Regions from separate parts of the Peribacillus sp. JNUCC41 genome, predicted to be linked through region 1. Evidence: riboswitches for the same ligand, from Rfam matches in the RefSeq annotation. Region 1 holds a riboswitch; each other region holds the start of a gene.
The links. A riboswitch is a leader RNA that binds a small molecule or an ion and turns the genes downstream of it on or off. The one in region 1 is predicted to bind cyclic di-AMP.

Region 1 (10,938 bases):
CGAAAAAAAAGAACCGCAAACGAAACGAAAAGAAGTATACAAAACCAGACAACGATGATCACCAAAGGATTCAAATATAATCGGAGCTGAAGGAAAAAAGGCAAACCGCACAAAAACAATGCTTGCGACAGCAAAAGGGAAAGCATGACCGATTTTAGAGACATATAACTCCCCCCTTCTATTTCTTACCAATCCTTGCATGTCCTTATATCCTAGGACAACTTTAAGAACCCGTCAACAAACTGCAGAATATACACCTGTCATTTAGAAAACGGCCAGTATGTTCGTCAAGAGGCAGCTTTTCAAGGCTAATGGATTGCTTGGAATGATTCATTCGCATGTTTTAGTTCTCGCCCAAACTATGTGATTCTCTCCCCAGCCTCATTCCACTTCAACCATGATTTGCGTCAGGTAATTTTCATACCCCTTTACCGCGACTTCGTCCAAGATGTATTCTTCGTATGCAAACGATTTGAGGTTCAAGTTTTCACTCTCCATGAATTGTAATATTCTTTCGTACGTTTCGGAGATATTTTTATAACTGCCTTTATGATAGGCAACAACATAGAGTCCCTTCGGTTTTGAATAGAATGTGGGGGCTGGGTGCCTTTCCATGACTTTTGTGTACAAAAATGAATAGTCATCATGATTCCCGTCGATGATGTTTTCTTTACTAATCATGGCCCCGATAGGGAATCCTGTGTAAAATTCATTTTCATTACAGAAATCAATGAAGTCAGAAGTAGATTTTAAGAATTCGGCATCAGAAGAGTTCAGGATGGATTCACTAAGGAAGAGCTGTTCTTCCTCCTGAAGTTTCAAGGTGATTTGAGAGTCATCCATACAAATCGCTTTTTCAGTGAGGTATATTTTCGTTTCAATGATCTTCTGCACTCTGTGAAGGTTCTTTATCTTTTTTTCCAATTCTATGGTCTTTTCTTCGAAAAGTTCAATTAGTTCCATAGGTGACCTGTTAGTAAGAAACCATTTGATCTCTTTCAAAGGCATATTGAATTCTTTTAAAAGCGTGATGACCGAAAAAACTTCGAATTGTTGATAAGAGTAATACCGATAGCCCTTTTCGTTTTTTAAATCAGGAGTAAGAAGCCCAATCTCATCATAATGAATGAGCGTTTGTTTTTTTACATTGCATAATTTGGCGAATTCGCCAGTCGTAAAATATTTGCCTACATTTCCATCGGACATCACGATCTCTCCTCTTGACTATATGGTAACCATATACCTTAGTGTATTAATATATCATGATAACAAAACGGATAACCAGGTGCGAAATGAGGAAGGAAAATAAATGATGAAGACCACTATACATGAAGTCTCGAACGAAAATGTAACGGATATTTTGAAATTGCAAATAAACGAAAAGCAAAAGGCTTACATCGAAACGACTGAGCAATGTTTAAAAGACGCGAAGGAATGTAAATACTACAGACCAGTTGGGCTTTATTCGGATGATATCTTGGTTGGTTTTGCGATGTATGGCTTTTTCCCTGGGGAAGGCGAAAATGGCAGAGTGTGGTTAGACCGCTTTTTCATTGACGCTGAACATCAGGGTTTCGGGCTTGGCAGTATCTTATTGGAGGCTTTAATAAAAAGATTAATAGAAGAATATGATTGTCCTGAAATCTATTTAAGCATAGTTGAAGATAATCAGGCCGCCCTTCATTTGTATAAGAAATACGGCTTTGCATTCAATGGCGAATCAGATTATAACAATGAAAAGGTCATGGTCAAAAAAGTATAGGTATGATAATAGCTAGTCCTTTTCAACTCAAAAGTATGTCCAGCAATACAGAAAAAGCCGGTTCCCCTTGTTCCAGGAATCCGGCTTTTTTAAGATGGTTCATTTTAAAGTGAACGGTACTTTTTTAAACTAATAATATTGATGGTGATAAAGACGGTCGCAAATGCAAGGAGAATGAGGAGATCCAGTAATACCTCATTGAACGTGAAGCCTTTGTACATAATGCCGTTCATGGCATCCGATGCGTAATAGAGAGGCATGATCTTGCCGATTTTTTGCAGCCAGTCCGACATGCCATCCAATGGGAAAATCCCTGTAAAGAAGACTTGCGGCACGATGACGAGCGGAATGAATTGTACCATTTGGAATTCGGATGCCGCGAAACTCGATAGTAATGTACCAAGCGATAATGCAACGAGCGCGACCAGTATATTCGTCAGCAAAACGAGCCAAATGGAGCCGACAAGGACGATATCCAATACATTGACAGCATATAGGACGACAATTATGGTTTGAACTAGAGCAAATAAGCCATATCCGATCACATAGCCCGCTACGATTTCGTATCTTTTAATCGGGGTGGCAAGCAGCCGTTCCAGCGTACCACTTGTACGCTCTTTCAAAAGCGCGATTCCCGCTATTAAAAATACAAAGAAGAAAACGAAAAAGCTGACGAGCATCGGACTGAAAGTATCAAAACCCTTTGTGTCGGCATCCCCGTATACATAAAGCTCCTCAATTGAAGGCGTGTTTTTTTCATTCCCTTGCAAAGCATGCATCATTTGCATTTGAACGGCCTTTGCACGGGACGGTTCGTCGTTCAATAGTGTCAGTTTCATTTTTCCATTTTCAACATGCAGCCAGCCATCCGTATCATTTTCTATCATTTTTTCCTGAGAAAATTCCTCAGCAGCCGATACTTGAAAATCCGCTTGTTTCAATGCTTTGACCACGGTTTCATTACTGCCTGTAACAACGAGTTTCAAATCACTTGCTTCTGTATCGAAAATAAAATACATGAGCGTTAAAATGAGCAATGGAGCCAGGAAAAATAAAGCGAGTGTCCTTCGATCCCGGCGCAGCTGCTGGGTAATTCGAGTAACTAGAGAAGCCATTCTCATTTTAGGCCACCTCCAATCCTTAAAAAAACATCATCAAGCGTTTCCGCGGCAAATTGTGTTTTTAAAGCTGCCGGGGTTCCTGCCGCGATGATTTCACCTTCACGCAGCATCGCTAGTTTATCGCATCGTTCCGCTTCATCCATCACATGCGTCGTGATGATGATCGTCTTATGATCTTCGTTTCTTAAACGCTCAAGTTCCCGCCAAATCGATTGTTTCAGCAAAGGGTCTATTCCTACTGTCGGTTCATCCAAAATGAGAATCTCCGGATTTTGGATGAGTGCCGCCGCCAGTGACAGACGGCGTTTCATTCCCCCGGAATAATGCGCAACCCGAACATTCAAATCGCTCGTCAACTGTACGATTTCGGCTGCATATCGAATGCGTTCCCTTCGTTCCTTTTTCGAAAAACGGTATAGCTTCGCAAAAAATTCGAGATTTTCAGCTCCGGTCAATTCTGTATATAAAGCATCGGACTGTGCCATATAGCCGACATCCATTAACAGCGCTCGATTTGGCACTTCATGATCCAGAACCGTGACTTTACCCGCATCAGGCTTAATCAATCCGACAATCATTTTAATCAAGGTCGTCTTTCCGCATCCGGATGGACCTAGCAAGCCAAAAATTCCGTTTTTTTCAATACTCAGGCTCAATGGCTGAATGACCTTTTTATGATGAAAACCTTTGGCAATCCCTTCAATGGAAATCGCATTTTTCAATGTACACACATCCTCCCTCTTTAATTAACACAGTGTTGAGTGTATCATCATTCTAAGGCAGCATTTGTTCTAATACAATCAACATATTTGGAAAAATGTTCAGTGAAGGAGACATTACATGGCATCGATTCATGAGGATATGGTACAAAAGACGAAGATGCAGATACAACATCATTTTATTGCACTCGTTGAAACAGAGGGGTTCTCACATGTATCAGTGAAGAAAATTGCAGAGCGCGCCAACATTAATCGGGGCACATTCTATTTACATTACACAGATAAATATGAATTAATGGATCACTTACAGCAGGAATTGTTAAATGAACTTCAAACCCGCATTACTGCCATTTTACCGAAAGAGGCTTTCAGGGCTCTTCATCAACAGCAGCTTTACCCGCCCTTCGTAGAGATCTTTCAATTCATCAGTGAACATGCCCACGCTTTGAGGGCCATTCTTGGTGATCAGGGCGATCCTTCTTTTGCCAAAAAAATAAAGCGCGTATTCGGTGAAGTACTATTGGATCGTTTGATCAGCCAGCACCCAGCAGCTAAAAATGAAGCGTTCCGCATGTATATGCACGCCTTCCTGACATCGGCGATTTTAGGGGTGATACAGGAGTGGCTGGAGAATTGTGAAGAGCAAACGGCGGAAGAAATGGCGAAAATCCATTTTCAAATCTTGAACTTCATCAGCCAATTGCGCACATTCATACAATGAACGAATCATCAAAGGCATGTTCCATCAACATGCCTTAAAATCGGATTACATCTTTTTTCTTCGCTTTCACCTCTACATTCCCAACGCAAAAAAACTCATTTTTAAATAAATGAGTTTAAAAGCAAAACAAGATATGGATTTTTCGCTCAGCGTTCCCGGATAGTACACAGGGATTTCATAATTGAATAGTACCGCTAATGATGTTGGGATTTTAGTTGATTTACCTTAGGGAAAACAATTTTAAAAACGGATTCTTTTTCTTATCCGTTATCCTTAACTCATCCATGATGATTTGATCCTCATGATCGGCTATCCATTTCCTTAGTGCATCTTTATCCTGGCATTGTGTTAAATATGTCTGGCCACCCTTGCCTGTAGCATTAATAACATATCTATTGAACGTTTTCTCCATAATTGCCCGCCTTTTTAGTAAAATGTCTTGAATCTTTAAATACGAATGCAATGCTTTTTCCTTTATCATTTACAAAAGAAACATAAAAATATATATATTAGAAATTTTGATTGGCAATAGCGTGTTCCGCTTGAAAGTATTGAATAAAGTACTTCGAGCTGGTTATCATAATTGGATTAATCGAACCTATCATAATGTGCTAACTAATATTTGTCAATACGTTTTTTCAATGTAAATGAAACGTAAATTTTCAGTCTTGTTAAAGAAATATTTTTTTACGATTTAGGGGTTTACAACTGATAAATGATGGGAGTAGAATACGTTTATCAATTTAATGCATTTCGGCCTAAACTCAAGGGAATTGAGTACGGAGGACCCAATCAATTGGGGTTAATTCTGCCTTGCAGAAGGGATGAGATCAGCTCTTTCGCCATCCTACCCGTCAGCTAACTTCGTCGGCTAAAGCGAGGGAGGTCATAAGACCGCCTATTTCGGGAGTTTTTTTTCACGCTTTTTGTGGCAAAATAACTGTTCGAAGTTTTTGCTGGTCTTTTTATTATGCCTTTAAAAAGATTCTGAAAGCAGATTGATGATTAAAGCATCATACAGTTTTACACAATTTTTTTATAGGTAGGGATGATTTATTTGAGAATGACAAAAAGTTTATTGGATCCGCCAAAAATACTTGTACTCGGCTTTGCCATCCTGATACTTATTGGGGCCTATTTATTAACCCTGCCGATTTCCACTGAAAATGGCATTGGCCTTCCTTTTCTGGATGCTTTATTCACCGCAACTTCCGCTACATGTGTAACAGGATTGGTCGTAGTGGATACGGGATCGACTTTCACCACTTTTGGTGAGTTGGTCATCTTAACACTGATTCAGATAGGCGGTTTAGGGTTCATGTCATTTGCGACATTTTTCTTTTTCCTTTTAGGCAAAAAGATTTCTTTAAAAGGCAGGTTACTCTTGCAGGAGTCCTTAAATAATCTATCCATGGCAGGTGTAGTCAGGTTAGTAAGACGGCTTTTAATTTTCACGGCCATCATTGAGGGCATGGGTGCCCTTATTTTATCGATTCGCTTTTCTTTTGACATGCCAATCGGAAAGGCAATCTATTACGGGGTTTTTCATTCCATATCGAATTTCAATAATGCCGGCTTTGATTTAATGGGGGAATTCAAGAGTTTGACCCCTTATGTATCGGATCCATTCGTAACCCTTACGGTCGTCTTCCTCATCACGTTTGGCGGAATAGGTTTTATCGTGATGAATGAACTATACGAATACCGTGATACCCATCGTTTATCCATACATACGAAGGTTGTTCTGACGACTAGCTTGGCACTAACGATTGTCGGCGCAATTTTAATCTTTTTATTCGAGTTCGGTAATGCCAAGACATTGCAGCCTTTATCTTTCATGGGTAAAACGCTGTCCTCATTATTTCAATCGGTTACACCTAGGACGGCAGGCTCCAATACGTTGAATATCCCTGATTTAACTCAACCTACATTACTGCTCATCATTTTCTTGATGTTCGTCGGGGCTTCGCCCGGATCGACTGGCGGCGGAATTAAAACAACCACATTAGCAACGCTTGTCGGGACGGTTTGGTCACAGATTAAAGGAAAGGGTGATGTGGTATTATTCCGTCACCGCATTGTGAGTGAAACGATCTTTAAAGCATTATCCGTTACATTCATTGGCGTATTCATGGTTTCAATCATCTCCATTCTGCTGACCATCACTGAAAGCGGAACTGATTTCTTGATGATTTTGTTTGAAGCCACTTCAGCATTCGCCACCGTGGGACTTTCAATGGGGTTGACCCCCGAATTATCACCGGTTGGCCGGATGCTCATCATTTTCACGATGTTTGCAGGCCGTGTGGGTCCTTTGACTTTGGCCTTTGCCATCGCTATGAGGCGCAAACCAGATCCGTTCCGACGTCCAAAAGGGAAAATCATGATTGGTTAAACATAAATGAAGGAGTGTAAAAGATGGGAAAACGACAATATGCCGTGATCGGTTTAGGCAGGTTCGGAACCAGTGTGGCCCATAGATTATATACGGCTGGCCAAGAGGTATTGGGTGTTGATGTCAACGAGGAAAGAGTAGAGAATGCGGAAATGAGCGTTACCCATGCGATCATGGCGGATACGACGGATGAAGATACTTTGAGGTCAATCGGAATCCGTAATTTCGATTGTGTCATCGTAGCCATCGGAAATGACATGCAATCGAGCATTTTAACTACCTTGCTTTTAAAAGAGCTTGGGGTCGATAAGGTCATTGCCAAAGCACTTAATAAAAATCACGGTCAGGTGCTCACTAAAGTCGGAGCTGACTGGGTCATCTATCCTGAGAGGGATATGGGGGAACGGGTCGCGAATCAGCTCCTGTCCCCTAACATGCTGAACTATATAGAGCTCTCTAAAGAATACAATATCGAGGAAATCATCCTGCCCATGAGCATGAAGGGAAAAAGCCTCAGGGAGCTTGATCTACGGGCAAAATATAATATCAGCGTCATTGCCATAGTGAGTAATGGAGAAATCATCATAGCCCCCTCACCAGATCAGGATATCCATGAAAATGATATGCTTTTAGTGGTTGGCAATAAAAAAGATCTAGCCGTCTTTGCCAATATTGAATAATCCAACAGGTTCCGGCTTTTGCTTTTTGGGCCCTGTATCTATTTTGAGTGCAGCATGACTTATACATGCCAGAAGACCCCCATATGGAGGTCTTCTCGATGAGGTTTATAACGAGCATCCCATGCCCTGGATATGTATGTATTATTTCATCGTACTGATTGCCTGGGCAAGAGTGGACTTTATCGTCACTTTATCAAAAGGAAGTTGAAGCTTTACGGCAGTCATGGCTATTTCCGGCCGAAGTCCTGAAAGGGTTGTTTCAATACCGATCAAATGTAAGGATTCAATCAAATGCGACAGCTGGAGGGCGGATGCACCATCTATTGAATGAACGCCCGATAGGTCAATGAAAAGCCTTGTGACATTTTTTTCAACGCATTTTTGTAAGGTGTTTTCAAGCAAGGTCATGCCCCTTGTCGTGTCAATATTGCCTATCAAGGGAAGCAACGCCATGTTATCTTTAAGGGAAATGATGGGCGTGCTCAATTCATCGATCGTTGCCTGTTGGGCTTTCATGATTTTATTGGCATATCTATGATTCGCTTCAGTAAACCTCTCCATCACTTCACTGAACACCTTCACCACTATCCGGTACCAGGAATTTATTTCTTCCTGTGGATATTGGTCACCATGCAATTCCACAAACCTGTCAATATAATCAAGGTATTGATCTTGCGTTCTAAAAAACTCCCTCAATATAAAATAGATGGGTGTATTTAAATGCTGCTCATCCTTACCGATATCTTCAATCCAATCATCAAGCCTCTTAAAGAATTCCCTCTCCCCTGTATCGAAGACCTGAAAGAAACGCAAATGGAATTCATTATTTTGCTGTTTAAGTTTTTTAATCACTTTGGGATCGGATGAGCTATAAACACCCGCTTTATCGCTTTTATCCAATGTTGCGTACCAATCATCAGTCAATTGTGCTGCCGCGCCCACTAAAAAGGAATATAATTCTTTATTTCTATGCATAAGTTTCTCCACCTATTTTTTATAAAATAGCATTCCAATTGGTCTCAGTAATCAATAAATCGAATGCACTACATACAGAAATCAGCATTGACAGGCATTGAAAGTTAAACGTTTCATCAGCTAAGGAAAAGCATCGAAGATAACCTCTTCAATACATGGATTGTCATGACCTGATGCCCAATGGTCCCCTCTTTCCATATACCTTCCCAGCTGTTTTTGAAACCATGCAACCACTGTTTTTCAAAAAAAAATTTGCAGGAACCTACATCTATCATTCTGGTAAATCTGCGTTCCCCCAAAAAGCATTTTATTATTAAAGTTTACCATTTTTATATTTTGTTAACAAATCTCTCCTTTTCCTCATAAAAAAAAGGACCTGTTCCCAGATCCTCCGTTTAAAACCATCGCATCACCATTTCACCTTACTTTTTCATAAATAAGGCCGTCCATAAACCTTGCACCCCAAACGTTTCATCCGATTGCTCCATTTTCCTCATTTTACGTATTTCCACCACTTCAAATTCCTTGAAAATCATTCTGAGTTTTTCTTCAGTAAAACCTAATCCGCCTTTAAGGCTCCTTTGCCTGTATACCTCCCAATCTGAAAGATCTGCACCACCCAATATGCCGCCTTCGACAAAACAAGTAATTGAATACAATCCCTTAGGCCTTAGCGCCTTTTTCACCATCTCCAAATAATTGATCCTTCGATGTGGGGCAATATGGTGAAAACAACCTGAATCATACACGAAGTCATATTGCCCTTCCTCAATATCCAAATCAAATATATTCCTTTGAATGAAGTTCACGTGCACTTTCTTTTCTGCCGCTCGTTCTTTTCCCCATTCCAGTCCTGCCTTCGAAAGATCCACCGCATCAACGGAACAGCCCTTTTGAGCAAGGTAAACGGCATTTCTCCCAGGTCCGCACCCAAGCTCAAGAACTTTTCCTGGCCCAATTGCCCCTCCATCAAAATATGTAACCAAATTCTCATCAGGGAAATTTTCGAAAAAGGGAACCCCCTTTTCACGGTCTTCATAAAAATCATTCCAGAATGCAGTTGGCTCACGCAATAACGAGTCCAACATATTCAATAGATCTTCATAGGTTGTAATCGTCTCCGACAATACCATCACCTCTTCCCATCGTATCCCGCCATTTAATTATACTGGTTTCAGCCAGATGCCCCTATTCTTACTCATCGCTACTTTGACCATCTCTTCTATAATGTCGACACCGTAACTTTTGCCAAGAATGTTCAGTTGAGCCAATTTGGATAATGTGGCATCCATTCCATTAAGACTTCCATAATGGTATCATTTCCATTACTATTCAATTGGGATGGGGGTCCTTTCGGATTTTCCATAGACTCCCAAACCAATCTATCAAATCCGCTTACTAATGATTATCTTCCTATACATTCCATTCAGCATGATCGGTCGATCCTCTTCAATTTTCATATACTTATCATGTCTACTGAACAAGACTTCAAACCGCAAGCCAATATCCGTTCCTAAAAATCTAATGATGGGCCGCAGAAGCTTTTTGGGTAGCGATAGCCGTTCATCTTTAGAAATAAACTTATCGAATAGTATGATTTTCCCCTCGCCTTTTAAAACCCTGATCATTTCCCGAAGGCATTCATCGGCATCAGGTACGACGGAAAGAACCAAACTTCCCACTATGTAGTCAAACGATTCATTATCGAATTCCATATGCTGTGCATCCATCTCGAGAAAATTGATCGAAGTATTATCAAATTTCTCCATCGCTTTATTTAGCATATCGGCTGACAGGTCTATCGCCGTTATCTCCAGTTCAAGGTTCTTGATCAACTCCAAATCGGCCCCGGTACCTACGCCCACAAACAGAACCTTTGCATGATCTTGGAAATGCATCTCATCAAATATTCTTTTCCTGGCATCTAAAAAGAGATGAGAATTGAAGATTTTGTCATAAACCGGCGACCAAACCTTATAAATCACTTTATTCCACGAATTATTCAACATCCCCACCCCCTTGCTTACTTTTTCTATAAAGCATTAAAAATCCCTTCCAAGCTGATATCATATCTGGCTAATTAGTACAATTAAAAAAGTATGCGCCGCAGTGATCCGACAAATTAGACATGTTTCTTTTCATAAGGCTCTTTTCGTAAAGATTGTTGTTTTTAAAACAAAACGATTTAAGGTTGATTGGAGCGTAAGTGCGAGACTCCTGCGGGAGCAGCGGGACAGGTGAGACTCCACAGGCGTTCACGCCGAGGAGGCTCACCGCCCGCCCCGCGGAAAGCGAGCATCTGGAGGGGAAATCAACCACACCGCTTTACTTGGTAAATAGCAACAAAGTATGCGAAAAGCCTTTCATAAAGAACAAAACATGCACGATCCATAGTAATCAAATTACCTTGACTGTCATAGTAATATACCTTAAGATATACCAAAGGAGGTGAGGATTTGGTTCAACGACAACTATCCTCTGACTTGCTTCGAGGACATGTAGATACGATGATTCTAAAACTCCTGCAAAGTGGCGATAAATATGGTTATGAAATCAGCAAACTGA
Region 2 (10,938 bases), 990 kb from region 1:
ATGCCCCTGGATGCTTTAACGAGAATGATGTCATTTCCCTGTGTAGAAGACTTAAGTTCCTCTATAAGCTCCTGTTTATCTTGAAAAGGACGAACCTGCTCCGATGAAAAAGACTTGCTCGCTCCCTTGGCAATAAACTCGGCTAAAGGACCAAACGTGAAGATCTTATCAATCCGTTCATTGGAAATCAATTCACCAATTTTCAAATGAAAGTCTTTTTCCTGTGGCCCTAACTCCAACATATCTCCCAATACAAGGATCTTTTTCTCGAATCCAGATAACCCCTCAACCAATTCCACTGCTGCCTTAACTGAAGTTGGACTGGCATTATACGCATCATTGATGATCTTCTGCCCTTTTGCGCCTTCGACCAATTCCATCCTCATATTAGTTAATTGAATGGTTGACAGACCTTTACGGATCGCTGAATCATCCACATCGAATTCTTTAGCAACCAAGATGGCAGCCAGTGCATTAAGAACATTATGATTGCCTAATACGGGTATCTCATAATCGATCTCCTTTTCACCGCTTGCGATTGTAAACGCGGTACGGTCTGCCCCTTGGCTTATGGTCTGTGGATATAAATCATTTTGTTTCGTACGTCCAAAAGATATTACATTTAAATCAGGAAAATCGCTTTTGATCCGATTGCGAAGCAATGGTTCATCACCATGATAGATCAGCTTCCCATCTTTCGCCAAACCTTCGACAATTTCCAACTTTGCATTCGCGATTTCCTCGCGTGATCCTAAATCCAATAAGTGTGATTCACCAATATTGGTAATGATCGCTACATCAGGCTTTGCCATTTTGGATAAAAACTCAATTTCACCGCGGCTGCTCATTCCCATTTCCAAAACAGCTGCTTCAGTATCCTCATCCATCGAAAGCACCGTTAGTGGTAAACCTAAGTGATTATTGAAGTTTCCACTGGTTTTATGAACTTTATAGGTAGTGGCCAGCAACGCAGCCGTCATATCCTTCGTTGTCGTCTTACCGTTGCTTCCTGTTATCCCAATGACATTAATATTCAACTGCTGACGGTAAGAACGCGCCAATTGCTGAAGTGCTTTCTCGGTATTTTCCACAATGATTATTGGTAAATCATTAGGAGGATTCGGAACATCCCTTTGCCAAAAAGAAGCAGCAGCTCCTTGCGCCAATGCTTGTTTGACATACTGATGTCCGTCAACCTGCCCACCCTTAAGCGGTATGAACAAACATCCTTCCTTAACCGTTCTGGAATCGATGGTAACCCCATTAATTCCTTTGGACTGGAATGGACTGATATCATTCAAACCCTCTGCCATCTCATGTACTTGTTTTAACGTTCTCTTTATCATTTTGTTCCTCCTACATTCATCGAACCGTTAATCGCTCTCTACTTCCAATAACCAAACGAAGCAGAAACCAGTTTAAAATCGCACCGGTTCCTGCTGATTGGAATCCATCAAATCAACGTTTGATGGATTGTGAAGTTTACTGCTACATTACTTGCATGATCAAACTGTATATTTGATTTGTTGTTTTTCCTGATGACGTTCCAAGGCAAGTTTCACTAGTTTTTCAATTAGCGCTGGATAGTCGACACCTGTGTGCTTCCACAATAACGGAAACATGCTGAATGGAGTAAACCCAGGCATTGTATTCACTTCATTAATATAAATTTGCCCCTCATTCGTTAAGAAGAAATCAGCGCGAACCAATCCAGAGCAATCCAATGACTTAAAGGCAGTAATGGCCATTTCGGATAAAGTTGCATACTCGCTTTCCGATATCTCCGCTGGAATGACCATCGCTGAATTACCGTCTACATATTTTGCTGAATAATCATAGAAGCTAAAATCCTTCTTAGGGATGATTTCGCCTGCCACTGAACAAGACGGTTCATCATTACCGAGAATACCAAACTCTAGTTCACGAGCAATGACCCCTTCTTCAATGATGATCTTCCGATCGAATTGAAAAGCTTCCGCTACCGCTTTTTCCAGTTCATCAGCATCATTACATTTGCTGATACCGACACTTGAGCCTAAATTGGCAGGTTTGACAAAACAAGGGTACCCCAATTCCTCCGCTACCTTTTTAATGGCACTTTCAGTATTCTTCTCCCATTCGGAACGAATGAACCAAGTGTATTTCACTTGCGGAAGTCCCGCCTGGGCAAAAATGTTTTTCATGATGACCTTATCCATTCCTGCTGATGAAGCTAAAACGCCATTTCCTACATAAGGAAGGTTCAATAGTTCCAGCATCCCTTGTACGGTCCCATCTTCTCCATTTGGTCCGTGAAGCAATGGGAAAATTACGTCATACCCTGTTGATTCACTATCTTCATCAGTTGAATGTGCCTGCAAGGCAAGTGGTGAGCTCGATTTTTCCGGTGAAAATGTTAAAGCCTCCACATTCTCAGCAGGTCCTGTTAACTTTGGTCCATTAATCCATGAACCCTCTTTTGTTATGTAAATCGGATATATATCAAACTTTGCTAAATCGAGAGCTTTAATGACAGCTAAAGCCGTCTGCATAGAAACCTCATGCTCCGCAGATTTTCCACCATAAAGCAAACCAAGTTTAGTTTTCATGAGTTATTACCCTCCAATATTCTTTTAACCATGTTCATTGTATCACTTTACACTAAAACGGATAAAGCGAAACTTCCATCATTGGGGCTTTTCCAATGATGGTTAGTTAAGCCAATCGGGCTTTTACAGGCTGTTGGCCACCACATTTCTTTTTCTTTACATTTGCCTTCCGCTTCCCTTACAGCCTGTTAAGGCGGGATAAAGCGAAACTTCCATCATTGAGGCTTTTCTAATGATTACCGTTATCAGAACGCAGAATAACACCGCCACGTCCTGTGAGCCGCCCTCTCTTGTCTTTTATGCATGAGATGGTAAGTCTTACACCTAAAAAATTGGAGGATGACAAATAATCCAATCCACTAACCTCGGAAGTTGGGATAATCAGGATGATGATGTGTTTTTAATAACGCTTTCCCATACTTTTTCTTTTCGATTGAAGATAATAAAGGCATCGGGCTCATAAATAACTCTATCCGAAAAGTCGTCATGCATCTCATCCATGTTTAAATAATCCCCTACGACCCATGCAGGTATCTCAATTTTCGTTCTTGTATACTTAACATCCCGAAAGGAAAAAGCGAGCCCCTCTCCCAGAATATGAGCCAAGGAAGAAATGATTTCTGCAGGAATCGCTGTCAGCTCTTTTTTCTTTCTGATTCCAAGCCATGTCCTCTCTACTTTTAATGGCTCCAGCTTTAGCGGAATCAAGCTTCCTAACATCATATAATATGTCGAAAGAGAACGAAAATAAATTTTATTGAACCAACCATCATCCTGGGCAAGGTACACAAATTGATTATTCAATTTACGGAAAAACGGGGGACTCAGATGGGTTTTAGCGTGTCCTAAATATAAAAGTTCCGCTATTTCCCTTCCATCCAATTCATCCAGCCCTTCCGCCTCTTCAAAATCGACCCAACAGAAATCTCCATATGCCCGAACATTTTCTTTAACGAGCTTTGCAATATCCTCAGATGAAGCGCTCTCTAGCAGGACATTCAAATTGTATTCCCCACCATCGAATTGATGTTTCAATAATAAGATCGAATCCAAGGTATATGGCAGCGAATAGACGAATTCACGAAAATTGAGTCCATTAAAAAGGACAAACCGTTCGGAAGCCTGCATATACATATATAAGATATCATTGCTATCATTCTTCATAACCTGACCTCCTCCGAGCTCTCAATCAATAATGTTATTTTATCAAACTTTTGGGTTTTCACATAAGTTATATACCACCCAACATTAATCATCATCAGCATCATGTACATAACACGATTCACAAAATCCATATTTTAGTGAAAAATTCCGAATAGGAGGAATTGATTTTGGGTAAAGTTAAAAAAGCTTTTGTCATTCATCCTTTGCATGATGCCGCTTCCATTGATGCAACTAAAAGATCAGGTCTATGGCAATCAGAGAAATTTGCCTTTTGAAAAATATTTATATCAGGTTGATGCAATCCTTGATATCGGATGCGGTACAGGAAGAACCACACTCGCACTATATAAAAAAAGGGTTCCAAAATATAAAAGTGAAAGCGCATTTTATTTCAAATCAAAAAAAAAAATCCAGAGTGACATTTCACTCTGGATTTTTATATTAAGAAACTTGCTCTAATTCTTTTTTGGAAGGAGGGTTGAATTGACCTTCCCATTTAGAGATGACGATTGCTGCAAGTGAATTACCGATAACGTTTACAACTGTACGTCCCATATCAAGAATACGGTCGATACCAGCAATAAATGCTAGACCTTCAATAGGAATACCGACAGTTCCCAATGTCGCTAAAAGAACTACGAAAGATACACCTGGTACACCAGCAATCCCTTTGGACGTGATCATTAACACTAGCATTAGCGTAATTTGCTCATATGCGCTTAAGTCGATGCCGTACATTTGAGCGATGAAGATAGCTGCTAACGCTTGGTATAATGTAGAACCATCAAGGTTAAAGGAGTATCCAGTCGGAATTACAAATGTAGCAATATGTTTCGGACATCCCGCTTTCTCCATTTTTTCCATGATTTTCGGAAGAACCGCTTCTGAACTTGCAGTAGAGAAAGCAAGAATCAATTCTTCTTTTAGAAGTTTAATCAACGTAAAGATATTGAATCCGACAAATTTCGCAATAAGACCAAGAATGACTATTACAAAGAAAATCATTGTTCCGTAAACAGAAAGCGCTAACTTTCCTAACGGAATTAAAGATTCCAAACCGAATTTGGAAATAGTCACACCGATTAGTGCAAATACACCGATAGGAGCAAATTTCATGACCATGTTAGTTAGGTAGAACATTCCTTCAGCTACACCTTGGAAGAAACGGAATACTGGTTTACCCTTTTCACCGATGGCCGCAATACTAAGTCCAAACAACACGGAGAAGAAAATGATCGCTAGCATATCGCCTTCTACCATGGCTTTAACTGGATTGGATGGCACAATGTGAACGATTGTATCCACGAACGATTCATGCTGCTTAGTTTCGGCTGTATCAACATAGGTAGAAATATCAGTTTGTTCTAGCTTGTCCATATTCACACCAGCACCAGGCTGGATGATATTCGCTGATATTAAACCAACAACAATCGCAATCATCGTTACCACAACAAAGTATGATATTGATTTAGCTCCAAGTTTACCTACAGCTTTCAAATCACCTACACCAGCAACTGCAACGATAAGGCTTGAAACGATGATTGGCACTACAATCATTTTAATCATTCGTAGGAAAATGTCTCCGAATGGTTGTAAAAAGTTTTGGGCCGTCTCACTACCATAAAAAATGGCACCAACGATAATCCCTAGAATTAAACCAATAAAAATTTGGCTAGCTAAACTTAGTTTGAATTTCTTCATTTACTTTCCTCACCTTCCATAAAGTCTTTGATGCAAAAACATTTTTGTCTCGGTAAGGGAAACAAGATACTAATAAAAGAAAGTAATTTTTCTTTTTTTGAAAAACTCTGTCTTTACGCCGAAAAAAAAGACACTTCATGTGTCGATTTCTTATTGGCGTGAATATTCACACATGTTCCCTTAAAGACGCTGACGAGGTTAGCTGTCGGGTTAGGAATTGGAAACACAAAGCCCTTTCATTTCTGAATTCACCCCTAGCGGATAAAATCCACAAAAATGGGTCCCCCGTTCTTGGAATAAGATTAAGCGAGTTAACTTATAATAAAATATTATACTAAAAATGATAATCTGTAAATATTTAATCGCATCCGTTTATAAAAAATCTTTAAATATGTCTGAATATTCTGTATTAATCGCTATTATATCTATAATTACTATCCCAATTTTTGATCAATAAGTTATATTGATATAATTAATGAATAATTTGACATCACCTCTTTTGTTAAAGGAACGGTTATTTTTCCAAAATGCCAAGTAACAGATATCTTACTTTTTCCCTAGAGGTGAATTTTTTATAAGTCGGAACTTTCACTTTTTCAAATTGAATCGGAGTAATAAAATTAGAGTGGTTCTTCACTGCCACATCCGGCTTCAGCAGGATGACGTCACCTACAGACGGCCCCTTTATTATTTCTTGCTTTCCTTCCGCTTTAAGCCCTTTTGTAATGTAATGTTTATCTACATATCCTTTTTTTGTCAATTTGTAAATATAAGGATTTTTTTGGTAATTCACCGCCTCTATAGGTACGGAGGGTACACCGGCTTTCTCATTGGTTATTACAGTAAGATCCACTTTGGATCCCACTAACAAAGGTTCCGTTACTTCGCCTTCCGGTTCGATTAAAGCCTGAAATGGAAATCTGTTATCTTTTTTTAACGACGGCTCTTCAGCTGGATAGGAATGGATACGGCCTATCGTTCCTTTCAATGCCTTTTTTGAATCAGAGGAACTTGCTTTTATAGTCATGCCCACTTCAGCCTTTTTCATTTCCTCTTCGGAGAATTGCCCTTCAATTGCCATATTTGTAGAAACAATGGATATGATGGGATTTTTCAGGTTTTTATTGATATTTTTAACTACACCATCAGCCTCGCTCGTCGTCACGATAGCATTGGACTGCTCCTCAATTGAACTCAATTTTGCGTCAAGCATTTTCACTTTTTCATCCAAACTGTTTCTTTCCAGTTCCTGCTTGTACATTTCTTGCTCAATGTTACTTTTAATAAGATCCGTCGAGTTTGTGGTTAAATCAGTACTCAAGTTTTTTTCCACCGATTCATCAATGGCCGCTATTCCAGAATCACTGGTCAGGGACCCTTGATATGCCCTCAACTTGCCTATGTATTCTTCAATCCCCGCAATTTCTCCCTCAGCTGCCGTTTTTTCCGCTTCTAAATCCGCTTTTAGCGCATCAAGTTCGGTCGTCTCATACTCAAACAATGAAGATCCAGCCGTAATCGTATCGCCTTCTTTTACAAGGAATTTCTTAAAATCATTTTTCTTGGTATCAAAATAGATATCATACACTTCTACAGGTTTAATTACCCCATTTGTTTGAATAGTATCCCTAATTGTATCCTTTTTTACCTTTGTCCAGTTTTCAACGAAAATAGTTCGTTCCACTTTGCTTTCTTTTTTTTCAAGAAGGTATATGTTAACGGCTATTAAGACTATCGATGCAATCGAGACCGCTGCTATTTTCCATTTTCCGCTCATTCTTTTCACCCGCCTTATACAAATACGCCTACTTGGATGTATGCTAAAAAGGCTTTAACAAACCATGTGGCCAGATAGAATAGAACAATCATTAAAAGGACCAAATAATTATTTCGGTCTGAAAATTCCTTTAAATAAAAATATTGCAGAGCAATAATAAGAAATTGAAAAATGGTGATTTCGCTGAAAAAGTGAATGAAATAATCACTTCTGAGAAAATACTGACTGATGATCCCAAATGAAAAAGGATTGGCATCGCTGCCTATATCCATTAAAACAAATAGAGGAACCAGTAATGTTTTTTCCATTAATTGCAAACCAAAAAGAATCATTTGAACGATGACTAATTTTATATATGGGATATCAGTGACGATCCAAAAGAATAGAGCTGCTAAAAATATGTATATGGAAGGGGTGAGTATGCCTGTTACTATATTGCCGCTCAAAATCAGCAACTTTGCTGCTTCGAATTCATTGGCACTCATCGTCGTGACTTCTTTGGAAAATGATTCTGAACCAATGCCAAAATATCCCCCGATGGCAAAAATTATTAGACTAAGAAAATATAAAAATAGTAATTTCAATCCAAGCTTTGTGACTGCCTCTGCATTTTGCAGCTGATAACGACTCCGATAAGGCTCTAAAATGCCCTTTAACAATCCGACCTGGTACACCATATGTGGTCCTCCTGAAAAAAATGATATTTCATCATATATTTTATCTTATTTTGGAAACAATTGCAGAAATAAGGGATGAATATACAAAAAAAACACATAAGCCTTCCCTTCAAATTTAATCCCCACACTAATTTGGTGTTAATGATGATAATTGAAAGAATTTCCTAACCACCGCTTTTGAAACTCATTAACAAATGAAAAAAGAGGCTATACGCCCCTTTCGTAAAACCTTCATATATTCAGCAAATAATCCTTCATCATTAAGATAAGCTTCGAACCCAAGGGACTTCTTTTTTCATTTTTTTCCAAAAACAACAAAAGGCTTTCCAAGATGATGGGATTTGGCCTAACTTTTGAAAACTCTTCCTGGATCGCCTTTAAAGCTTCCGTATTCTTGTTTGTTTCCATTCCCTCTTCCTTACGTGTTTCCACTTCCAGCATCCTGACGATGATCGAATGGATTTCCTCTTTAGGGCTCAAATCCCGCATCGAGCATCCTGGTAGTGGAAATTGTTTCAATAATGGATCTTCATTGTTCTGCAGGCTTGCGATGATTGAATCCATCCGGTTCAATATGAAGCTAGGTAACAATTCCACATCGAAAGCATTTTGTTTCCTGATCAATATTCCGATATATCCTTTGAAAAGGGAATCCAAAATTATGGTGCAATCTGGCAAAAGATCAGCAGAAAGTCCTGGGTATAACTCAATGATTTTACGCTTGAACCAAATCAAGCCCTCTTCATGGATATAATGTAAAAATCTATCTAGTTCTTTGCTGATATGAACCATTTGTTCCTGCATCATCATTTGAATCAAGTTGGTATTTCCCGTCATATGCTCAATGTGGACAGTGATTTGCCTCATGAATTTGTCTTTACTGGACAATGAAGCATCCAGTTCAAGATCGAGCAATGAGTCCGTCAACGCTTCATAATAAAATTTAAAAATGGACACCAGTAATTCTTCCTTCGATTTAAAATGATTATAAAAAGACCCCTTTGCTATCCCACATTTTTCAGCAATTTCCTGAACGGAAGTAGCATGATAGCCTTTCTCCGCGAAAAGCTCTACAGACTTATCTATGATCATCTTATTTTTTTCTTTCATCAAATTCATCCTATCCCTTAAAATTATCCGTCGGTGACCGAACGGTCACTTCTTCCAAATTGTATCCCAAAACCCTTGAAACCACAACATTAACACTACCGGATATTATCTGTTGCAATCATAATCTATATACTATATATTTGAGCTTGTGACCGACTAGTCACAATTTTATGTATGGAGGGTACAAGCTTGAATTCAATAATTAAATTTTCATTAAAGAATAAATTGGCAATCTGGTTGCTTACGATCATCATCGTTGCAGCTGGATTATACTCCGGTTTAAACATGAAACAAGAAACCATTCCAAGCATCTCGACTCCTTTAATAAGCATCTCCACAGTATATCCTGGAGCTGCACCTGAAGAAGTAGCAGATAAGCTCACAGACCAGATAGAGCAGAAGGTAACAAATTTGCCAGGAGTCGAATTAGTCAGTTCTTCGTCCATGGCTAATGCCTCATCCGTCCAATTACAATATGATTATGATACGGATATGGATGACGCTGTAAAAGAGGTGAAAGAAGCTTTAGAGAAATTAGAACTTCCTGAGGGAGTGGATAACCCAAGCGTATCAAAATTAGAATTAAACGCTTTTCCTGTCGTCGCACTCAGTGTAACAGATAAAGGTTCTGATTTACCAGCTCTTACAAAAAACGTTGAAGAGGTGTTAGTCCCTAAACTTGAAGGAATTGATGGCGTGACATCCGTATCAATTTCCGGACAACAAGTAAATGAAGGCAGCCTTGTATTCGACGAGGAAAAAATGGCTCAATACGGTCTCGATGAAGATACCGTAAAAAAGGTTATCCAAGCCGCAAACGTCAACATGCCGCTTGGCATATATAACTTTGATGATAAAGAAAAAACGATTGTTGTGGATGGTAACATCTCCACATTAAAAGACTTGAAAAATATAAAGATCCCTTTAACAGGCGGCTCTCAAACAGGAACGCCAGCACAAAACGGAACGGAAACCACTCAATCTCCTGAAATGGCAACAGGCCCCGCCCAACTGCCAAACGTCAAATTATCAGACATTGCCGATGTTAAAATCACCGGTAAAGCTGAATCGATTTCAAGAACAAACGGTAGCGAATCGATTGGGATTCAGGTTACAAGATCGCCTGATGCCGATACAGTTGCAATCGTAGACGACGTACAAGAAGAAGTTTCGAACTTCAAAGAAGAATTTAAAGGCGTAAGTGTACACACTACGCTTGATCAAGCCCAACCGATTAAAGATTCTGTTGAAACCATGATCAGCAAGGCACTCTTCGGCTGTCTGTTTGCCGTCATTGTTATCATGCTGTTCCTTAGGAACTTTAAAACGACTCTCATTTCCGTCATTTCGATTCCATTATCCCTGTTAGCAGCCCTTTTGGTGCTTAAACAAATGGATATTTCATTGAACGTCATGACACTGGGGGCCATGACCGTTGCCATTGGCCGAGTCGTCGATGACTCCATTGTCGTCATTGAAAATATTTATAGAAGAATGGCTTTAAAAGGCGAACAATTAAAAGGCGGCGAATTAATACGGTCGGCCACTAAGGAAATGTTCATCCCTATCCTTTCATCGACAATCGTTACTGTAGCCGTATACCTGCCTTTAGCAAGCGTTACAGGACCTGTCGGGGAACTATTCATGCCATTCGCCTTAACAATGGTGTTTGCATTAGTCGCTTCATTAATAATTGCCATCACACTTGTTCCCGCAATGGCAGACTCTTTATTTAAAAAGGGACTATCTAAAAAAGAATTAAAATCACATGAAGAAAAACCAAGCAAGCTATCTTCATTCTACCGAAGAGCATTGGATTGGTCGTTAAACCATAAATTGATCACTTTCGGTACAGCCATTGTATTATTGGTCGGCAGCTTATTCCTAATCCCAAGCATCGGTGTCAGCTTCATGCCTGCTG
Region 3 (10,938 bases), 1.7 Mb from region 1:
GACAAAACCGGCCCAAAAATTTCTTCCCGGGCAATTGTCATATCATTGGTGACATTCTCAAAAACGGTGGGCGTGAAAAAATAGCCTTTTCCTGCCAACGTGTTTCTTTCGCCGCCCATGACAAGATTAGCTCCCTGTTCCAGTCCGGCCGCTACGTACTGTTGAATTTTGTTCAGTTGCTGTAAAGAAACTTGCGGTCCCATTTGGGTCGTTTGATCTAAAGGATTCCCTACACGGATGGATTGTGCTTTCTTCACGAATGAATCCATGAATCGATCATATATGCTTTCCTGCACAAAAAGTCTTGTACCCGAGGCGCATACTTGGCCTTGGGCGAAGAAGATACCAAACATGGATCCATTCACTGCATTCTCAATGGAAGCATCATCAAAAACGATATTTGGTGATTTCCCCCCTAATTCAAGGCTGATTGGTTTTAAGTTCTTACTTGCTGCCTGCATGATTAGGCGGCCAGTATTCGTTGAACCCGTAAAAGCGATTTTATCGACGTCCGGATGTGATGAGAGGGCATCCCCCGCTATCTTCCCGTATCCCGGAATAACATTGATGACTCCATCTGGAATTCCGACTTCTTGAAAGATTTTAACCATTTCCAGAATGCTTACAGGAGTTTGCTCAGCTGGTTTGATCACGATCGTATTGCCTGCCGCTAAAGCAGGGGCTAGCTTCCACATCGTCAGCATAAGAGGAAAGTTCCAAGGCACTATGGCTCCTATGACACCGATTGGCTCCTTCAAGGTATAATTGAACCGGCTATTAGGAGAAGCAAGGGTACTTCCCTGGACTTTATTTGCTAACCCCGCATAAAATTCGAGTACATCTATCATGGCTGGCATCGCAATGAATTTTGTCTCATTGATTGGCAGCCCGTTATCTTGTGATTCGACTTCGGCTAGCATATCAGCTTTCTCCCACAGTGCCTGTGCCACTTTATTCAGTAACCTTCCCCTATCCCCCGGCGCCATTCCAGCCCATGGGCCAGATTCAAACGCCCTCCGTGCAGCTTTTACCGCTAAATCAACATCTTCCGGACCAGCCTCGGCAACTACAGCATTCACTTCATCTGTTGCAGGATTAAGTGATTCAAATGTTCTTCCAGATAATGAATCAACCCATCGCCCATCAATGAACAATTGATATTTTTTCCCCATCCATCGTTTCCCCTTTCTAGTGGAAATCTCAAAAACAACCATCGTATATCTATTAAAAGAATAAGGCTGCGCATTATTTTTTTATTGTAAAAAGCGGAACATTCAGAATATTTAAGCTATGGATTAAAACCAAACAAAAAAAAGATCTCGTATGAACGGGATCTTTCCAATGTAATCACTATATATCAATAACATTATATTGGGTTTGACAATTTCCTGAAACGGCATTGATGAATTCATTTGGAGTCATATAACCAAATTTTTTAAATTCATTAATTAAATGTGATTGATCAAAATATCCATTCTCATTAATCACATCCCAAACTGTAAAAGCCCGTTTGTTCAATAACATATGCAGGGAGTTTTGGAACCTCACTATTTGGCTGAATAATTTGGGCGGCATCCCTACATGGGCATCGAATTGCTTTCGCAAGTACCTTGTAGAGTATCCGGTCTCAGCGGCTAATTGATTCATATTTACATTTCCTTTAGAAGAATATATTTTGTCCAAGGAATATTCTATAATGGCAGGCAACTCATTACACGCAAAAATATTAATCCCTATTTCTTCTTTGAATAGCTTTATTCTTCTACGAAAATCCCGTTCTTTTATTAACCTTTCCATAATGGTAGGTCCAATTTTCACCATATCGGCTAAGGGGATTTGGCGATTGATTACCTCCTTCATGGAATATTTAAAATGCTGGGTTTCCTGCTTAGGCAAAAACCTCACACCGAAATATTCACAATTAGCCTGAAAGTTTATCGTTTTGTACTTGAGGACACTCCCGCATACATCTGCGGAGGGGCTATCGGGATCGCAATAAAATAATATGTCGATGCACCCATCGGGAATGACGGACATTGGATTCATTAAATCCCGATTGATTTTAAATTGATAGAATAATGTAGTTGAATGGTCAGAATTTCTTTGTTTATATTCTATATAGTAATCCGATAGAATCTCAAATTCCGGCTGGAATGGAAAATAGTCGAAGGTATTGAAATTCTGAATGATGTTCAACTACCATCACGCTCCTTTTATATTGCATTGTCACCCAGTCCCTTTACCCTTGAAACTTTTGCAAGCAGTGATAATTTCGCAACATTGATACAATGACTTTCATGCTTTCACTAAGCCTGGCTTGCAATTAGGGATTTATTAAAGTAATCGTTTGCCTTGAGTACAGCCGAGAGGGTCATCCATATTTCTTCGAGTTTCCGGAGAGCCGTTCATCATTCTTCCCATGCCTGGATATTATCAACATGAGCGTTGTTTTTATAAATTTTCGACAAGTATTTCCAAAATCCTTTTGACTGAAAAAATTTAAATCATTATGCCTATACCCTCATCTTACTGCAATCCTTTTTCTTGTATGGGTTTCATTAGCAATAATCGTTATTGTGGATTTAATGAGTTTTTAATTAATGTTCTTCTTCAACTACCGGGGGAGTTAGTTGAAGAAAAGCATCTGTAGGGACTGTCTTTTTAGTTATAAGATTATAAAAAAAGAAAACCATATTTAGGCTTCCTATCAGTTTGTAGACATAAGGAGTTCGGAAAACGACTCTTTCATCAAATGAAGGAACCAACTGCCCCGAAGCGACACCTTCAAATCCCCTGGTTTGGTTTCTAACTAAATGCTATAACCAAGTTGATTGGAGTGGGTGTGCAAGACTCCTGCGGGAAAAGCGTGTCCATAAGGGAGACCCACGAAGGCGCAAAGCCGAGAGGGCTTCAGGACCGCCTGCGGAAAGGAGCTGAAATAAACGCCCCAAATTGTACAAGCCATAAAAAAAACACCGCGTAAATGTTAGTTTGGTGTCTAACATTTACGAGGCAGTTCAAGTTTGCCTGCAGTCTGGGCTTCTATATTTCTTAGATACTGGAACTTACTTCTTCAAATGATATGGCACAGTCGTAACAACCACATTCCTTCTATAAAGTAAGTAGGCACGGATCAGTAAACTTGATTGGTTATGAAGAATATTGTGCCAGCCCTTCTTCGGAATGAATTGGGGGATGATCACCGTAACTTTATAATTGGATTCACTCGCCTTATGTTCAACCGTATCCACGAATTTTGTTAATGGCTGAATGATACTTCTGTAATAAGAATTCAGTGTAACCAGTCGGACATCCGGCTGCCACTTTTTCCATTTTTCTTCGAATTTCTTTTCATCTTCTCTTTCAAAAGCAACATAAACGGCAATGACTTGATGCGCTGAAAGAGATTTTGCATAATTTAAAGAGTTCTCGACCACATGAGTTATCCCGGCCACAGGTACGATAATGATATTTCCTTCAATTGGCAAGATCGGCTCACATGTTGTAATCCTTAGTTGGTCACCAACTGCTTCATAATGCTTTCTGATTCGATGAAAAATTAACAGGATAATAGGTATAAAAATCAAAACAGGCCAAACCTGAGTAAACTTGGTCAAGAAGAATATCATCGTGACGATAAAGCTAATAATGGCACCAATTGAATTAATGGTTAATTTCAACATCCAGCCTTTTGGCTTTTCGCGGATCCATTTAACAATCATCCCGGTCTGGGACAGAGTAAATGGAATGAATACCCCTACAGCATAAAGCGGAATGAGATTTTCTGTATGTCCTTCAAATGAGACTATTAAGATGATCGAGGCAAGTCCCAGTATGATTATTCCATTGGAATACCCTAATCGGTCCCCTCTGATCGTAAACGCCCTCGGTATGAATTTATCCTTCGCTAGATTTACCGCAAGCAGAGGGAAGGCCGAATAGCCAGTATTGGCCGCAAGTATCAAGATCAAAGCAGTTGTACCTTGAATGAAGAAATACATGAAATTCCGTCCAAAGATCTCTTCAGCAACCTGGGAGACGACCGTTACCTCTGCGCTAGGGACAATGCTTAAAGAATAGGCTAAGAATACGATTCCCGAAAATAATACAGCTAATAAGGAACCCATCGCTATTAAAGTTTTCGCCGCATTATTCGGTGCCGGATCTTTAAAGTTCGGGATTGCATTGGAAATAGCTTCGACTCCTGTCAATGCGGAGCTTCCTGACGCAAATGCTCTTAGCAGTATGAATAAACTGATGCCCGCTACCGGAGTCCCGATGGGCGTGTGCAATTCAGGTGAAACTCCCCCTGTCAAAATCTTGTAAATCCCGACACCAATCAAGATGAACAATGCTAAAACGAATAGGTACACCGGATAGGCCAAAACAGAGGCCGACTCCGTAACCCCCCGCAAGTTCAGGATTGTAAGCAGAATGACGAAAATGATGGCTATGATGACATTATATGAATGCAGGCCGGGAAAAGCGGACGTGATTGCATCCGTACCTGCAGAAACACTAACAGCCACAGTTAATATATAATCCACCAATAAGGATCCTCCAGCTATCAGCCCTGGATTGACTCCCAAATTATTTTTTGAAACCACATATGCCCCCCCGCCATGCGGATAAGCGAAAATGATCTGTCTATAGGACAAGATCAAGGCGGTTAACAGGATCAATACTCCGATTGCGATAGGGAGGGAATACCAGAATGCTGCAGCACCGACAGTGATCAGAACGATCAATATTTGCTCAGGTCCATAAGCAACCGAAGACAAAGCATCAGAAGATAATATCGCCAAAGCCTTTGTTTTGTTAAGCTTTTGTTCACCAAGTGCATTTGATTTTAAAGGTCTCCCAATCAAGAATCTCTTTATAGAAGATAACATCAAGTATTCACCACCATATTAAATTTATAATTTTATGCTACCCTGCTGTAGCAAAATACAAGAAGAAATAGAAAAATGCCTACAAGTCATAACTAAATAGACCTGTAGACATCAATTTTTTTGTCTAACAAGCTCCACCTTCCTTCTCATATAACGCTTACGAGGTTAGCTGTCGGATTCGGACCTAAGAGTAGCCCTACCTTGAAAGGATTCACCCCTTGGATTGTTGTAACAATCCCAATACCGGGTCCCCCGCACCATAAGGTTTAAGCGATTTAGAAATATGAAACTGTTGATTATCATACTCCCGTGAAATGGAAAAGTAAATGAAAATTTTGCTCGGAAATATAATTATTTTTTGTATGCGAGGTTTTATTCTTGACGTATATTACATAAGTCATGCAAACACATGGTTCGAAGGGAGGAACGGAGCGTCCAAAAAGAAAAAAAACAAAGAGTGAATGAACAAAAGATGGTCAGAAAAGGAATAAATGATTGCCACTTGGAGAGTGTGAAGGATGAAGTGAAACAGATCTGCCCCCAGCTTGAGTCGTTATACTTGCATTGATTTTCGCTTTCGATTCCACTTTAATTCCCATCCAATCGGGGGCATTATCCCACTGCTCCATCCTAATTAGTTCCTGCCTTCTTGAATTGGTCTTAAATTGCTTTTTTTAAAGACAAAGTATTTCTGACCAATATAGTTGAGAACTGTGTAAAAAATGGCTCCTATCATCACAGCCACATTTTGTTGTATGGGTAAATGAACGGATCCTTCCATTGATTCGGCAATAGCTTGGCCTAAAGAATATGCGGCGGAATAACAGATCAGGATGACGCAAAAGAAACGTGCAACTCCCCTTCGCCATTCTATATCACTTTTAAAGGTAAAAGTCCTGTTCAAAAGAAAACTCGTTACAGCTCCCGTACCATTACCGATAAAGGTGGAGACCCAGTAAGATAATTCAAGAACATTCATGAGAAAAAGCATGAGGGAAAGTCCAAGCGCTGTATTGACTATCCCAACCAATAAAAAGCGGATAAAGGAGTTAGTGTGTTTTAGATAGTTTTTCAATACTGTTCCGTTCATTGTCTAGTTGCTCCCGTTTTTTTAAATCGAGCGGATTAAATAGGTCCAGATCAACTATATATTTAGGCCGGCGTTTGGATTCATTATAGATTTTACCGATATATTCCCCAATCAAGCCGACAGCAATCAGCTGTAGGCCACCGATCAACCATATGGAGGTGATTAATGAAGTCCATCCAGTCTCGGTCTGCCCATAAAACTTTAACCATAAAAAGTAAGACCCAAAGAGTAAGCTAATGAAAAACGAAAGACATCCTAGCCATAAAACAAGCCGAATCGGTGTAACTGAAAAGGAAGTAATGCCATCAAGCGCAAAAGCAACCATCTTCTTAAATGGATATTTCGTTTCCCCAGCCAATCTTTCTTTTCGATCATAATAAACAGAGTCCGTCTTAAACCCAATGAGCGGTACGATTCCCCGTAAAAAAAGATTCGTTTCATCAAATCGTTCCAACTCCGCGATCGCCCTTTTACTCATTAGCCGGAAATCCGCATGATTATAGACAAGGTTAACCCCCATCTTGTTCATCATTTTATAAAAACCAGTTGCAGATGTTCGTTTAAAAAATGAATCAAGGTCCCTTTTCTGGCGGACACCGTATACAATTTCACACCCTTCATTGAATTTCCGGATGAATTCAGGGATGACTTGAATATCATCTTGTAAATCTGCATCAATGGAGATCACACAATCCGAGGCTTCTTTAGCTGTAAACAATCCTGCCAGAAGTGCATTTTGATGTCCTGCATTCCGGGAAAGCTTTAGCCCACGAACAAATTCATTATTTATCGTTTCCTTATAAATGATCTTCCAAGTTTGATCTTTACTTCCATCGTCAACCAATAGAATTTTACTTTGACCAGAAACAACGTTTTCTTCAACTAACCCCCTCACCAATCCACAAAGCTGGGAAATGGTATCCTGCAATACGCTTTCTTCGTTATAACAAGGTACAACAATCGTCAGTATCGGTGAATTCACTCTATTCCCCCCTTTTCACATGACTCTGTATAAATAAATTTTCCATACGCTTCCTTTTTTTGTGAAAATCCTATCTAGTACCAATCCGTTTTCCTCCGCGTTGTTGATTGGTATGGCAGAAAATATATACTTGCCACCTAATCCTTTAAACGCATCCATATTAAGGTCTAAATTTTCCAGCTCTTTCCTCGAGCTTTTCTTGAACATATAATGCTTCCCAAGCTCATCGGAAAATAGGTAACAACGTCCTCCCCATTCATCAAAGTAGATTCTGATGTTTTTATTCTTAGCCAATTCGTTTTCAATTATTTGACGAAATTGATGTTTATAAGTAAGTGGATAGAAATTGTTATAGCTATCTAGCGTGTAAAATCCATTAAATTGTGCAATTGCGGGATGCAGTCCAATGCTGGCAACACGATATTCTTCTTGCGGAAGGTCAATATGATCTTTTATTTCCCGAAAAAGGCTTTCTGAATAGAACTCTTTAAAAGAAGGTTTTTTATTATGAGTGATTTCTTCATTGAATCCCATCAAGACCATAATTTGAACGGCGATGAAAATAGAAAGGGTTTTCTTAGCATAATCGCTGTTTTCCCAAATGATCTTTATCGCGAGGGCAAACCCCACGTAAATGACCATCGGCCTTAAGAAGTGAAATCTGGCAAAATTAAAGGTATCCAGGGTGTGAAACCTTTCCGTTAAAGGAACCCAGCCTTTATAAAACCAAAATGCGTACCACGCTGAGAGGATAAAATTCAAGCAAAATAAAAAAACATATACCTTTTCCTGTCTCCACAGTTTTTTGGTCAGAATAATATAAAAGGCAAAAATGGTAATCGGCAGGATGATAAGCGCATGTACAGTCATGACATGCGTATGGCCAAGAACAAAGTTTTTGAATGTAAGTTTAATGACCCACTCGAGGGGCAGCCTTGCGTGAAAATATTCATCTCTGCTGTTTGGCTCCGAATCAAAAATGAATGAAGCAACCAAACGATACTCCACCATTCCAAAAATGACCGTCATATACACGATTGAAAGAAGAAACGTTATATTCCATCCTTTTTTCCTGATCAAATCCGTTAGCCAAAGAAACCCCATTGCAACAAGGAAAAAGAAAAAGCCAAGTACGATGCTTGAATAAAGCGGTAAAAGTGTAAGGACCAAATAATTCTTCCAAGAATGGTCCTTGCCGCGAATATTCAAAAAAGCCCAAAGTGCAAGCGGCATTCCAAGTGTACTGAGCATTCCCGATGGCCAGAATGGGGTAAGGGCAAAGGCTAAGGATGTTCCAACCCTAATCCAGCCTGATCGGGATCCTGTAATCAAATGTTTCTTTAATAGGATATACATACCAAAGAATGCAATAAACCTTGTTAATGCCTGGCTCATTGCATATGCAACCATTGTCGGAAAAAGTGAATGAAGCCACACGATAATACTGAACTCACTGCCAAAAGCATTTCGGGGCAGCCCATTCATAATCTGGGGAATTTTGGCGTCTATTGCACCGAATAACTCACCGCTCTCTGAAAGGACTTTATACCAGGCAAGGTTGGAATCCAAATTATCATGTACGCGAATATGCGCATTTTCCCCAAGGATGAATAAAGGAGAAAGATATAAAACAATGACGAGTAAGGCAAAAAGGATTTGAACTCTCTCTTGATTTTCAATTGGCAAAATATACACCTCTTGACTCAATTCATATATCCATAATATTTGCTTCAAAGGTAAATCTATTCTATTTCAGGGATTTATTTTAACCCATTTTGAAATAGGTCAACCAATGACCACATAAAATGAAGGGTAGAACAAAAAACATATTAAAGAACCTTAAAAAGGGGCTGGGCTATGATAAAGAAAGCGGTGATTCCAGCAGCCGGTTTAGGAACACGATTTTTACCTGCGACGAAAGCTCAACCAAAGGAAATGCTGCCGATTGTCGATAAGCCGACCATTCAATATATTATCGAGGAAGCGGTACAATCAGGGATTACAGATATTATCATCGTTACTGGGAAAAACAAACGTGCAATCGAAGATCATTTCGATAAATCCATTGAACTTGAAATGCTTCTGCAAATGAAAGGTCAAAATGATCTGCTTAAAATCGTGGAGAACATTTCCAACATGGTGGATATCCACTATGTAAGACAAAAGGAACCTTTAGGCCTGGGGCATGCAGTTTTATGTGCCAAAACTTTTATCGGAGACGAACCTTTTGCCGTCTTGTTAGGGGATGATATCGTGGATAGCCCGGTTCCAGCTTTGAAGCAGTTAATGGAACGGTATAACAAGGTTCGTACGAGCATTATCGGATGTAAGGATGTATCACCTGCCGATGTATCCAAGTATGGGATTGTAAATTTCCAAGAACGATATGAGGATATATTTCTGGTAAGAAACTTGGTGGAGAAGCCAAAAGTGGAGGATGCACCATCAACACAGGCGATTATTGGACGATATATTTTATCACCTGCGATTTTTAAAATCCTTGAAACCGCACAGCCCGATCGGAATGGGGAAATCCAGCTTACCGAAGCTTTAGACCTTCTGTTAGAAAGGGAACCAATATACTCGTATATCATCAAAGGAAATCGATATGACGTCGGCGATAAATTCGGCTTCCTCCAAGCTTCATTAGATTTCGCCATGAAACGACCTGAACTTCGTGATCAGCTAATAACATATTTAAGGCAGTTGTTCCCTTAATGAAATGAATATACCTCCGCCCAATTACCTAGAGGTAATTGGGCCATTTCCACATCGGGTTCACCCCTCTGGTTGTAAAATGATCCACTAACATATCCCCCTTACCATAATCTCTAAGCGAAATGTTTATAATAAACGCTTCCGTGAAATGTAAAAGCGAGTGAAAATGTTCGCCATAGAAAGAATAATTTATTATCAGTGAGGTTATGTTGATAACGTATCCTTCATTATTGATCCTAACAACGATTTCCAGAAAGGGTTGTTGAAAAACACATGCACAAAAAAACTAAAAATCCAATAATATCCGATGAGTTTTTAGATCAAGTGGTTAAGGAAATCAATGCACAATTTGGCGGGCCCATTAATAAAAAAAATGATCGTTTCCTGCATGGGGACGATGAAGAAAGAACTTGAAAACCATTAATCCAAAGCTTTCATGAAAGACTCTGGCTCTATTCATCCAGAGTTTTTTTTTGCTAACTTATGAAACTTTATTTTTTCCATAGAATTATTTGCCCTTTCTTTAATGACTTGTCCAAACCGATTTAGCTTATCCTCATAGAATGATTATATGTAATTATTTTAAAGAAAGGGGAAAACTACATTGAGCCACGCTGATGATGTCTTCCGCACATCTCCAAAGGTTCCAAAAGGAAGGCTTATTTACGGACATACAAAGGAGTTCCAAACTGATACCATCGGCTTTCTGACCCGATTGGCCAAGGAATATGGGGAAGTCGCTAAATTCCGTTTACGACCATTCCAAAATGTTTATCACATTTTTTAATCCTGATTTAATAAAACAAATACTCGTAACAAAACAAAAATCCTTCGTCAAATCCAAGGACTTCGAACCTTGAGCATCCAATATTTGAAGTATTAAGAATGAGCTCAAATAAAAATAACGTTCATAATGGTTCGATTAACTCCTATAACTGGCTGGCCTATTTTTTATAGAAAGGAGGGATGAAAATATGTATATGTACCATTCACCACAGAAGGGAATCATCCACACTGAATTGCACTATTTAGGGATGGCCTCGCAGGTATATTCCGGTTATTTGGAATTTATAAGCGAAATTGAACCGATACAAGAAACAGAAAACCTACAGCCGGCCCCTCTTTTCTTTTTAGATGAGAACGGATAGCCTTGTTAGCTTTTCCTATATTAAAGAAAACCGGCCTTGAAAGTAACCGGTTCTTTTACCTGTCACAAACTATTTAATCTAAAAAATGCAAGTTATTATATACAACTA

Region 2: another riboswitch for cyclic di-AMP. It lies ahead of JNUCC41_RS10340 (cation:dicarboxylate symporter family transporter); the one in region 1 lies ahead of JNUCC41_RS05425 (TrkH family potassium uptake protein).
Region 3: another riboswitch for cyclic di-AMP. It lies ahead of JNUCC41_RS13515 (APC family permease); the one in region 1 lies ahead of JNUCC41_RS05425 (TrkH family potassium uptake protein).

The regions. Positions count from the first base shown of each region.
Region 1 is NZ_CP062163.1:1,091,603-1,102,540, forward strand. Features, by position in the region: gene JNUCC41_RS05390 (VanZ family protein) at 1-164, opposite strand, end outside; gene JNUCC41_RS05395 (MerR family transcriptional regulator) at 382-1,206, opposite strand; gene JNUCC41_RS05400 (GNAT family N-acetyltransferase) at 1,313-1,762, shown strand; gene JNUCC41_RS05405 (ABC transporter permease) at 1,867-2,883, opposite strand; gene JNUCC41_RS05410 (ABC transporter ATP-binding protein) at 2,880-3,605, opposite strand; gene JNUCC41_RS05415 (TetR/AcrR family transcriptional regulator) at 3,724-4,323, shown strand; gene JNUCC41_RS05420 (hypothetical protein) at 4,544-4,735, opposite strand; cyclic di-AMP (ydaO/yuaA leader) riboswitch at 5,069-5,211, shown strand; gene JNUCC41_RS05425 (TrkH family potassium uptake protein) at 5,387-6,718, shown strand; gene JNUCC41_RS05430 (potassium channel family protein) at 6,742-7,398, shown strand; gene JNUCC41_RS05435 (STAS domain-containing protein) at 7,540-8,373, opposite strand; gene JNUCC41_RS05440 (class I SAM-dependent methyltransferase) at 8,796-9,500, opposite strand; gene JNUCC41_RS27050 (hypothetical protein) at 9,537-9,665, opposite strand; gene JNUCC41_RS05445 (class I SAM-dependent methyltransferase) at 9,759-10,379, opposite strand; gene JNUCC41_RS05450 (PadR family transcriptional regulator) at 10,881-10,938, shown strand, end outside.
Region 2 is NZ_CP062163.1:2,077,726-2,088,663, reverse strand. Features, by position in the region: gene JNUCC41_RS10355 (UDP-N-acetylmuramoyl-tripeptide--D-alanyl-D-alanine ligase) at 1-1,346, opposite strand, end outside; gene JNUCC41_RS10350 (D-alanine--D-alanine ligase) at 1,506-2,588, opposite strand; gene JNUCC41_RS10345 (hypothetical protein) at 2,970-3,752, opposite strand; gene JNUCC41_RS10340 (cation:dicarboxylate symporter family transporter) at 4,194-5,453, opposite strand; cyclic di-AMP (ydaO/yuaA leader) riboswitch at 5,626-5,772, opposite strand; gene JNUCC41_RS10335 (efflux RND transporter periplasmic adaptor subunit) at 5,968-7,230, opposite strand; gene JNUCC41_RS10330 (hypothetical protein) at 7,245-7,907, opposite strand; gene JNUCC41_RS10325 (TetR/AcrR family transcriptional regulator) at 8,139-9,017, opposite strand; gene JNUCC41_RS10320 (efflux RND transporter permease subunit) at 9,207-10,938, shown strand, end outside.
Region 3 is NZ_CP062163.1:2,767,712-2,778,649, reverse strand. Features, by position in the region: gene JNUCC41_RS13525 (aldehyde dehydrogenase family protein) at 1-1,172, opposite strand, end outside; gene JNUCC41_RS13520 (helix-turn-helix domain-containing protein) at 1,351-2,196, opposite strand; gene JNUCC41_RS13515 (APC family permease) at 3,066-4,892, opposite strand; cyclic di-AMP (ydaO/yuaA leader) riboswitch at 5,031-5,175, opposite strand; gene JNUCC41_RS13510 (hypothetical protein) at 5,369-5,521, opposite strand; gene JNUCC41_RS13505 (GtrA family protein) at 5,527-5,982, opposite strand; gene JNUCC41_RS13500 (glycosyltransferase family 2 protein) at 5,942-6,964, opposite strand; gene JNUCC41_RS13495 (DUF6044 family protein) at 6,980-8,644, opposite strand; gene galU (UTP--glucose-1-phosphate uridylyltransferase GalU) at 8,822-9,682, shown strand; gene JNUCC41_RS13485 (hypothetical protein) at 9,956-10,096, shown strand; gene JNUCC41_RS13480 (hypothetical protein) at 10,287-10,469, shown strand; gene JNUCC41_RS13475 (hypothetical protein) at 10,657-10,830, shown strand.